Regions from separate parts of the Shewanella sp. 30m-14 genome, predicted to be linked through region 1. Evidence: predicted binding sites of a transcription regulator. Region 1 holds the regulator's gene; the other holds the start of a gene.
What was found. The regulator MetJ, encoded in region 1, represses methionine synthesis genes. The targets are predictions, from matches to a motif close to TAGACGTCTAGACGTCTA.
Positions count from the first base shown of each region.

Region 2: the regulator MetJ is predicted to act here: its motif matches at 3,212-3,229, upstream of msrA (peptide-methionine (S)-S-oxide reductase MsrA).

Region 1 covers NZ_JBRILW010000023.1:12,605-17,501, reverse strand. The annotation lists gene ACVBIU_RS15900 (bifunctional aspartate kinase/homoserine dehydrogenase II) at 1-1,504, opposite strand, end outside; gene metB (cystathionine gamma-synthase) at 1,520-2,680, opposite strand; gene metJ (met regulon transcriptional regulator MetJ) at 2,891-3,205, shown strand; gene ACVBIU_RS15885 (sulfite exporter TauE/SafE family protein) at 3,389-4,120, shown strand; gene ACVBIU_RS15880 (conjugal transfer protein TraF) at 4,130-4,897, opposite strand, start outside.
Region 2 covers NZ_JBRILW010000001.1:284,477-289,373, forward strand. The annotation lists gene ACVBIU_RS01255 (alpha/beta fold hydrolase) at 1-12, opposite strand, end outside; gene seqA (replication initiation negative regulator SeqA) at 289-837, shown strand; gene pgm (phosphoglucomutase (alpha-D-glucose-1,6-bisphosphate-dependent)) at 915-2,555, shown strand; gene msrA (peptide-methionine (S)-S-oxide reductase MsrA) at 2,686-3,165, opposite strand; gene astE (succinylglutamate desuccinylase) at 3,449-4,486, shown strand; gene ACVBIU_RS01280 (thiamine pyrophosphate-dependent dehydrogenase E1 component subunit alpha) at 4,670-4,897, shown strand, end outside.

The DNA of each region.
Region 1 (4,897 bases):
CTTCAAAAACCTGTTTCCAAGTATCAAGCTCAATACCTTCATCGCTAATTAGTGCCTTGCGTGAGCTCACTAAACCAACAAGCTCAACACTGGCTTCTAACTCTTTATTAAGCGCCGCCTGGGCATTGCTAAACAGATCGACCCAAGCTTCACCAATATTGCCCACCCCTAGCAATAGCACACCAATGCGCTTACGTGGACCGGCGCAGCGACGATGAACTTTTTGCGTTAGCAGGTTAACTTGCCCTTGCGGCACTAATGTCACGAGACTCATGCCATCGTTAAATAGTGGTCTGGCGTTACGGCTCAATAATCTGGCAAATCCACGACGGTAAAGGTTTGCATCGGCGCTGACTAACGCAACTAGGCCTAAGTCTTCGGTGATCTTAATATTACTCACAGCTAATGCTTCACGATTAACATCAAGCAAAGCTAACACTTGCTTCTGGTTTTCAAGCGTTACGGTCAACTCAATTCGGTTTTGCCCAAGCTCCCAATGAGCAAGTGGGCTCAAGCCTGTTTCTTCAAGCAAGGCGATAAACTGTTTAAAATCGCTCTTCAGCTCAAGATTAAACAAGGCAACGCTACTTAAGTTTGTCACCACTGGCGCACTTGCCGAAGAACTCTTAGGTGCAATCAAGGTAAAGTCTGTGTGGGAGGCGTAACTTGAACGCACAGCCAGACTCACTTGGGTATCAAATAGTGGCTGCAAAGTACGATTATGCAGTACCGGTGAGCCTAAATGGGCTAAACGGTTTGCCTCAGCAAGTGAAAGACTACTCAGCAACTTTGCATCGTTGATCTTATTCGGATCGGCGTTAAATACCCCTTCAACGTCGGTCCAAATCGTGACCCGCTCAATATCCGCTAAGCTAGCAATCAAGGTGGCACTAAAATCAGAGCCATTACGCCCTAACAGTAAGGTATCACCACGCTCATTAGCGCAGATAAACCCCGTAATAATTAGCCGCTCATTTGGGTGTGCTTCGGTCATCAGATGCACACGCTCGCGAGACTCTTGCAAGCGAATTTGCGGCACTGCGCCCTCATCAGCAATCAGTAAGGTGCGAGCATCGACATCCGACGCCGCAACCCCTGACTCGCGCAGCAATGCAGCTAATAGGCGCGCTGACCAACGCTCACCAAAGCTGACTACCTGGCTGCTCTGATAGTCATTAATTGACTCTATCGACAATAGACTGATCAGCTGAGATTTATCGGTAGATAAACGCTCTCTTAAAGAACGTGCCTGCTCATTTGAGAGCAATTGCTCAATCAAATTTTGCTGAAAGCTAATGAGTGTCTGCAGCTCTTCTTGCCACAACTGTTTAGTGCTACTTAATTCGAGCAACTTATACAGGAAATTAGTACTTTTACCGGCAGCTGACACCACAACTAAATCGTCGCTGTGGCCATGCGTCAGCAAAATATGAGCAACGCGACGGTAACAGTCTGCATCCGCTAGACTTGAGCCACCAAATTTATGTAAGTGACAGCGTGCCATCGTATACCCCTTTAATTAACAAGCGGCTGCAGCATTAAGCGCAGCTTCAATATCGGCAACAAGATCGTCAGCATCTTCGATACCAACAGAAAGACGGATAAGCGTATCTTTTACGCCAGCTTCAGCGCGAGCCTCTGGCTCCATCGCCCTATGTGTCATGGTCGCAGGAACGGCCACTAAACTTTCAACGCCGCCAAGACTTTCTGCAACTGAAAAATAATTTAGATTTTTTAAGAACTCCACCAACTGGGGCTCCCCACCTTGGAGCTCAAAGCTCAACATGGCGCCAAAACCTTTTTGCTGCTTGGCCGCAATCTCATGCCCCGGGTGATCTTTAAGCCCTGGGTAATAAATTTTGGATACAGCTTTATGATTGACTAGGGTATCAAGAATTCGTTGCGCATTCGCCTGATGTTCGCGAATTCGTACTGCAAGTGTGCGAATTCCGCGCAAAGTGAGATAACTATCAAATGCTGAACCCGTTAGCCCTAATGTATTTGACCACCAATGCAGCAACTCTCCGACTTCAGGATCTTTAGCCACAACAGCACCGCCCACCACATCACTATGACCATTAATATATTTTGTCGTAGAATGGATCACGATATCGGCGCCAAGTAATAACGGCTGTTGCAAAATAGGTGACAGAAAAGTGTTATCGACGACGACTAACGCGCCGACTTCATGGCTAGCCGAACTGATAGCTTCAATATCGACCACGCGAAGTAAGGGGTTCGACGGTGTTTCTAACCATACCATCTTAGGTTTTTGCGCTATCGCCTGATTAAGTGCCTGTGAGTCAGTCTGATCCACTACTAGCAACTTAAACTGACCTTTCTTGGCAAGGTTAGTAAATAAACGGTAACTGCCGCCATAACAGTCATGTGGCACGACAAGTAAATCATCTGGCCCGAGTAGATTTGTCGCCAAGGTGATTGCCGCCATACCAGTGCAAGTCACCACTCCCGTCGCACCTTTTTCAAGTTCGGAAATCGCATCGCCAAGAATGGAGCGAGTTGGGTTACCCGAGCGGCTATAATCGAAGTCTCTTGGATTTTTATGACCATCAAAAGAGTAGTTAGTTGACAGGTATATTGGCGGTACAACAGCGCCATGTTGGCTATCGGACTCAATGCCTTGACGCACTGCCGCGGTGGCAAGTTTACGCTCGGTCATGTACTACTCCTTAGTTACTGATTTTCTTATTAGAGATGTCTGGACGTCTAAATGTACCTAAGCACATCCTCCTCGTCAACCACTTTAGACGTTTAGACGTCCATGCATATAGAAATCTATTTGCATTTATCATAAATAAGAGGCAATAATTTGACTGCACAATTTAAAGGGTTAAAATCTGCCCCGAATTTTGAAATTACAGGTGAGTCAATGACTGAGTGGAATGGCGATTATATCAGCCCATATGCTGAACACGGCAAAAAGAATGAACAAGTGAAAAAAATTACTGTGTCCATTCCTTTGAAAGTACTTAAAGTACTTACCGATGAACGCACACGCCGCCAGGTGAATAACTTGCGTCACGCCACAAACAGTGAACTGTTGTGCGAAGCATTCCTGCATGCATACACAGGCCAGCCACTGCCAAACGATGCCGATCTAACTAAAGATAAACCCGACAGCATGCCTGCAGAGGTTAAACGTCTAATGGATGAAATGGGCATTGAGTGGGAAGAACTTGAATAATCTTCATTGATTATCGACAAACATGATCTCCAGATAAGGACTGCTTAGCAGTCCTTATCTGCTTCTATACCACTATAAACGTGTAGCAGACTGATAGTTTGCCTGTAAATCGATTCACGCCATCGTCACTGATAGGCCAACCTATATTCGTTCCCATATAAGCCGTCTTGGCTGGATAAACAGATGATCGAACCCATTACATTACTACTTGCCTCACTGATTATCTTTTGTGGCGCACTAACCCAAAGTCTTATCGGCTTTGGCCTAGCCGTCGTTGCAAGCCCCTTGCTGTATATCGTCGATCCGAGCCTAGTACCTGCACCTGTTATCATGATGGGATTCTCTATTGCACTGCTGACCCTATTTAGAGAGCGAGGTCAGCTTGAGTTTAATGGCCTGCAATATGCACTCTTAGGTCGTATTCCTGGCGGCATACTCGGCGCGACGTTGATTTTAATTGCGCCGCAACCGATTTTAGGTCTGGCGATAGCCGCGATTGTGGCATTGGCGGTTGGTTTAAGCTTGATGAAATTTAGCATTCCAGTGAATCGATTTAGCTTATTTATCGCAGGCATTTTATCCGGTATTTTTGGCAACATAGCCGCAATTGGTGGGCCGCCTCTTGCCATCTTGCTTTCCGGTAAAGATGCAGGCCAATTTCGCGCCGCCTTATCGGCCTTCTTTATCTTCAGCTCGATGATTGCTTTGATCATTTTGGCATTTGCAGGCTTGCTGACCTTGCATCACTTTTATATCTCTTTAATGCTGCTACCTTCTGTGATTTTGGGATATATCGTGGCGGGGCGATTGGTTGGGCGAGTCGACAAACAAAAAACCAGAGCGTTAACTCTGGCTTTATGTGGCGGCAGTGCGCTTATCCTAACCATTAAATCAACGATAGAGTTAATGGGTTAGCGTTACTCGTTAGAAATGGTAGGAGGTTTGCAGCACGCCTCCTACCGCATTGTCATCACCAAACATACCGGTGAAGTCTAAGAAAAACGAATCACCGAAGGCAAAGCCTGAACCCAATGAATAGAGATTAGCTGTAGAGTCTTTCATATCATGGCGATAACCCACTCGTAGCGACATCCAATCAAAGGCTCTAACTTCCCCCCCTAAGCGCCAATATTGAGTACCATCGAGCTCTTTAAACTTCTTATTTTCAATCAGATCGATATCTGTGGTTACCGATAAAATACCCCAGTCATAAACCACTCCAGCGGTTACTAAGGGCTCTACGCGGTAGGTAAACTTTTGCCCTTCAACTTCTATGGTATCCACATCCTGGCTAATCAAGTTTCTCCCCGACAGACCTAGCGTCAGCCCTTCAAATGGTTGCAAGGCGACACCGATATCGAGGTTAAAGTTAGTCTCATCATTACGGTACTTAACGTCGTCAAAATCACTGGCATCAAAGTTATTCGCATTGGCAATATAGTTATAGGTGTCAACGCGCTGAAACTTTGGCGATATACCCACTGCAATCGGCATATTGACGATAGAAAGTGGAAAACTCAATGCAATACCTAAATCTGATACTGCGCCGCCTACTACTTGCCCTTGAGAGTCTAAATCAGAAATTTGTGGTGGATTATTAGGATCTAAATTATTGAGGGTATTGATATCTGACTGCGCGATATTAGCAACGCCGACGGCGTTGACATAAGTCTTATAGAAGATTGCCATCGG
Region 2 (4,897 bases), on a different contig from region 1:
CACATAATGCATTGTCTTTCCACTTACTTGAATCGAATGGCGCAGATTGTGCCTTGGTTTACGCTAAAATCCAACAAAGAGCGCACATACCCGTGATTAGCGCTTAAAAAGTAAACATTGTTTGTTTAGTAAATAGGATCTTTCTCCTCTGGATCGCAGTTTTCATTTAATGACGCTTTATCAAGGCTCTAAACCTCGCTACACTGGGCGGATAATTCGGGACAGTTATGCGATCTTTTTGCATTTTAGAACACCGATCCGCTTTTCTACTTAAGGAAGATAACCGTTATGAAATATATCGAAGTTGATGAAGAGCTTTATCGACACATCGCCAGCAAGACTGAACATATTGGCGAGAGCGCTTCGGATATTTTGCGCCGTATATTGGGATTACAAGTTGAATCAGTGGTTCAAGAAGCACCTGAAAAGATCAGTCATCCGAGTCTTGAGCACTCTTCACCTAAGCCAGTAAAGGTCGCTAAAGTAGCAACTAAGGCCGTTTCTGATTTTACCCGTTTGATCGATGTCGATGCGTTGGCAGCCCAAAAGGGCGCGGTAGGGCGTTTTCTATTTATTCTAGATACGGTTTATAGAGCATCAACGACACAATTTGAGCAGGTGTTACAAATTCAAGGGCGTGACCGCTTATACTTTGCGACGTCAAAAGATGCACTGTTAAAAGCCAGTAAATCAGCAAATCCAAAAGAGATAGGCCAAAGTGGTTTCTGGGTCACGACAAACAACAATACCGCTAAAAAGCGCACAATTCTTTCTGAAGTTTTGCTGCAGTTCGGTACGAATGAAGAGCAAGTGGCTCAAATTATAGAAAAAATTTAACGACATAAAGCGTTAACGTAAAATGTATAAACTTGCTGTGACGACATTAAAAACACGGTAAATAAAGGAGAGGGTAATTGGCTACACACAAGAGAGCAGGATTGATTGCTGAGCAAAAGGATTTGGTCAATATCCCCAAACTCGTTAGCCTATATTATAGCTTAACGCCCGATGTGAGAGATGTAACTCAAAAAGTGACATTTGGTACCTCGGGTCATCGTGGAAGTGCGATGCAAAAAAGCTTTAATGAAGCACATATTGTTGCCATTGCTCAAGCAGTTGCTGATTATCGAAAGCAAGCCAATATCACGGGTAAGTTGATATTAGGTATTGATACACATGCCTTGTCACAACCCGCAGCCATTTCGGTTGTTGAAGTGTTAGTGGCTAACGAAGTTAGCGTTGTGGTTCATAAAAATGATGGTTTCACACCGACTCCAGTGGTGTCTCATGCGATTATTTGTGCCAACAATAATCCAGTAGACGGTTTAGTCGATGGCCTCATTGTAACGCCTTCCCATAATCCGCCTCAAGATGGTGGTATTAAATACAATCCTCCCCATGGTGGACCCGCTGAAGGCGAAATCACCAGCTGGATTGAAGGCAGAGCCAACGAATATCTTGCTAAGCATTTAGCGGGCGTTAAGCGTACTCCATACAGCGCCGCGCTTGATAGTGGATATATAATAGAAGCCGACCTTATTTCACCTTATGTTGAAGACTTAAGTCAGGTCGTTGATATGCAGGCGATTGCAGATGCGAAACTCCGCTTGGGCGTCGACCCTCTCGGTGGCTCTGGGGTTCACTATTGGTCACCGATAGCAAAGTATTATGGTATCGACATCACAGTGCTTAACGACAAAGTCGATCCAAGTTTTAGCTTCATGCCTCTGGATAAAGACGGCAAGATCCGCATGGACTGCTCATCACCTTATGCAATGGCCGGTCTTTTAGAGCATAAAGATAATTTTGATCTTTGTTTAGGTAATGACCCTGACTTTGACCGTCATGGCATTGTCTGCCCAGGCAGTGGATTAATGAATCCCAATCATTTCCTTGCGGTTGCGATTGATTACCTAGTGACCCATCGACCTCATTGGACCGAACAGATGGTGATAGGTAAGACTTTAGTATCTAGTGCGATGATTGATAAAGTTTGTCAAATGCACAATAAACAGATGTCTGAAGTACCAGTAGGGTTTAAGTGGTTCGTTGAAGGCTTAGCCAATAGTGATTTTGCTTTTGGCGGTGAAGAAAGTGCTGGCGCAGCGTTTTTAAGAACAGATGGCAACACCTGGTGTACCGATAAAGATGGCTTTATTTTATGCTTGTTAGCGGCTGAAATTTTGGCTGTGACCGGTAAAACACCACAACAACGATACGATGAACTAGAAGCGCAGTTTGGTAAGAGTTTTTATCAACGCATCGATAGCCCTGTGAGCCTTGAAGACAAAGCTAAGTTTTCGAAGATTTCAGCAGATACGATTGCGGCGAATACCCTTGCCGGAGACGTTATCTTACAAAAGTTGACCCATGCACCGGGCAACGGCGCTGCTATTGGTGGTATTAAAGTTGTCACTGAAAAAGGCTGGTTTGCCGCTCGCCCATCGGGTACCGAAGCCTTATTTAAACTTTATGGTGAAAGTTTTGTTAGCCAAGCCCATCTGGCTAAGCTGTTAGACGATGCGCAGCAGATTGTCGCTCAAGCATTAAAGTAACAAATACAGCAAAAAATATACTCATCAGTAATGACTAAAAAAGGCACCTTGCGGGTGCCTTTTACTGTTTATAAGCATTAGTGAGCATGTTGGGGTTAGCGCCTTTGCTTCATTTGGCGTTGGGCGATGACTAGTAGCTGATGTGGCAGCTCGGTAATTCGTTCTTAGCGAGGTAATTCTGATGGTACTCTTCGGCGTGATGAAACTGCTGGCAAGGGACGATTTCAGTTACCACGTGTCTCGCACCCCATTTTTGGCTTTTAATCAAAGCCAGTTTTGAGATCTCAGCCAGTTGTTTCTGCTGCTTATCGTGGAAAAAAACAGTACTTCGATACTGCGTTCCTATGTCTCCACCCTGTTGATTAAGGCTAGTTGGGTTATGGTTTTGCCAGAAAACATTGAGCAAATCATCAAACGACACAATGGCAGGATCGTATTTAACTTGTACGACTTCTGCATGACCGGTTGTGCCGGTTTTTACTTGCTGGTAGCGAGTGTATTGATCCTTACCGCCCATATAACCGCAAGTACAATCAATGACACCTTCGACTTCTCTAAAGAAATATTCAACTCCCCAAAAACAACCTGCGCCGAATGTTGCCAATGCCATAGTTTACCCCTTAGTGCTGCTCTCGAATGTTGATGACTTTGCCTAGTAGCCGTTTGGATGGCTAGATGTCTTTATCTTGTTTTATTTTTTTGGCTTATGCAAGCAGAAATTAGACTCGTTGATTATTAGTTATACTATCTCGATAAAATCTGTACCCGAATAGAGGGGCAAATATGCTATTATCCTTGGCAGAATCAGTTCAGAATGCCGTAGAAACAAATGCTTGTTGCTTAATGATTTCTCGGAATATAAAGCTGACGTACCAACAAATAAGGAGTAGTTTGTGTTTCACGAATTGAAACAGTCTAAGGACTTTTTAGCGCTTACCCTGGCACATCCACAATATTTACCAGAAACGTTCGAGTTTGAGCTTGATAATCAGATCCGAGTAGAAGTGTGGGACACGGGTGTTATCATGTTTGAGCCGATTAATGCTAAGCACACCAAAGATATTGTCTTATCTTGTGCGGTTCACGGCAACGAAACAGCTCCGATAGAACTGTGTAATGATCTCATGACACAACTACTGGGTGAGAACATCGCGCTAAAACAGCGAATACTATTTCTTATTGGTAATCCACCGGCTATCCATAACGGCACGCGCTTTATCGATGAAAATCTCAATCGATTATTTAATGGCGCGTACTCTCGTGGTGAGGGCTTGTGCAATCCTGAGCGGGTAAGAGCGCAAAAACTTGAGCATTATATCGATAAGTTTTTTGCCTCTCAATCAGGCGAACGCCACAGAATACATTATGACCTCCATACTGCAATTCGCCCCTCTAAACATGAAAAGTTTGCTATTTACCCTTATCGCGCCAACCGTAAATACAGTAAGCAACAGATCATGTTTCTCGAATCTTGCGGTGTAAATACTATTTTATTACACCACGAACCAACGACAACGTTCAGTTATTTCTCCTCTGAAAATTATCATGCCGACGCATTTACCATTGAACTGGGTAAGGTGTTTCCTATGGGGCAAAATGATATGACGCGCTTTATTGCGATGAAAGAGATGCTAACACTATTAATGACGGGCAAAGATCTACAGTTACCCGACTTTGATATGAAACGCTTAAATCTGTATCAAGTTTGCCGTTCGGTAAATAAACATTTTGATGATTTTGAATTTAGCTTCGCTAACGATGTTGAAAACTTTACTGCTTTTCCAAGAGGATACACCTTAGCGAAAGAGGGCGGCAAAGAAGTCAAAATCGAACAAGAGTTTGAATCGATTGTTTTTCCAAATGCAAAAGTACCTGTAGGGCAGCGGACGGTTTTGTGTTTAAAGCCTGCCGATGAAAGTCAATTGGACTAAATTCAAACTGAATAACTGTGCATGTAAACCAATATATACATGCACAGACATGCTTAGTTGTGGTTTCAATGATGGGAAGTGTTGAGAGTTAGTTTACGTTAACGTAATGTTCTTCCCGCGTATTAGAATAGCAAGGCGCCGTATTTAGTCGTTTAGCGGCACCAACAATAACAAGAGCACATTATGAGCAACGCAACAACGAATGCAGAAACAGTCCATCGCGTGAGCTTTCTCGATAAAGACTCACTGTCGATCCCGATTTTAAAAGTGTTACAAGCAGATGGTACCGCCTATGAAGGCGCTGTATTGCCTGTAATAGACGAAAAGCTAGCCAAACAGATCCATGATACTTGCGTATTTACCCGAGTATTAGACGAGCGTATGTTGGGCGCACAACGTCAAGGTAGAATT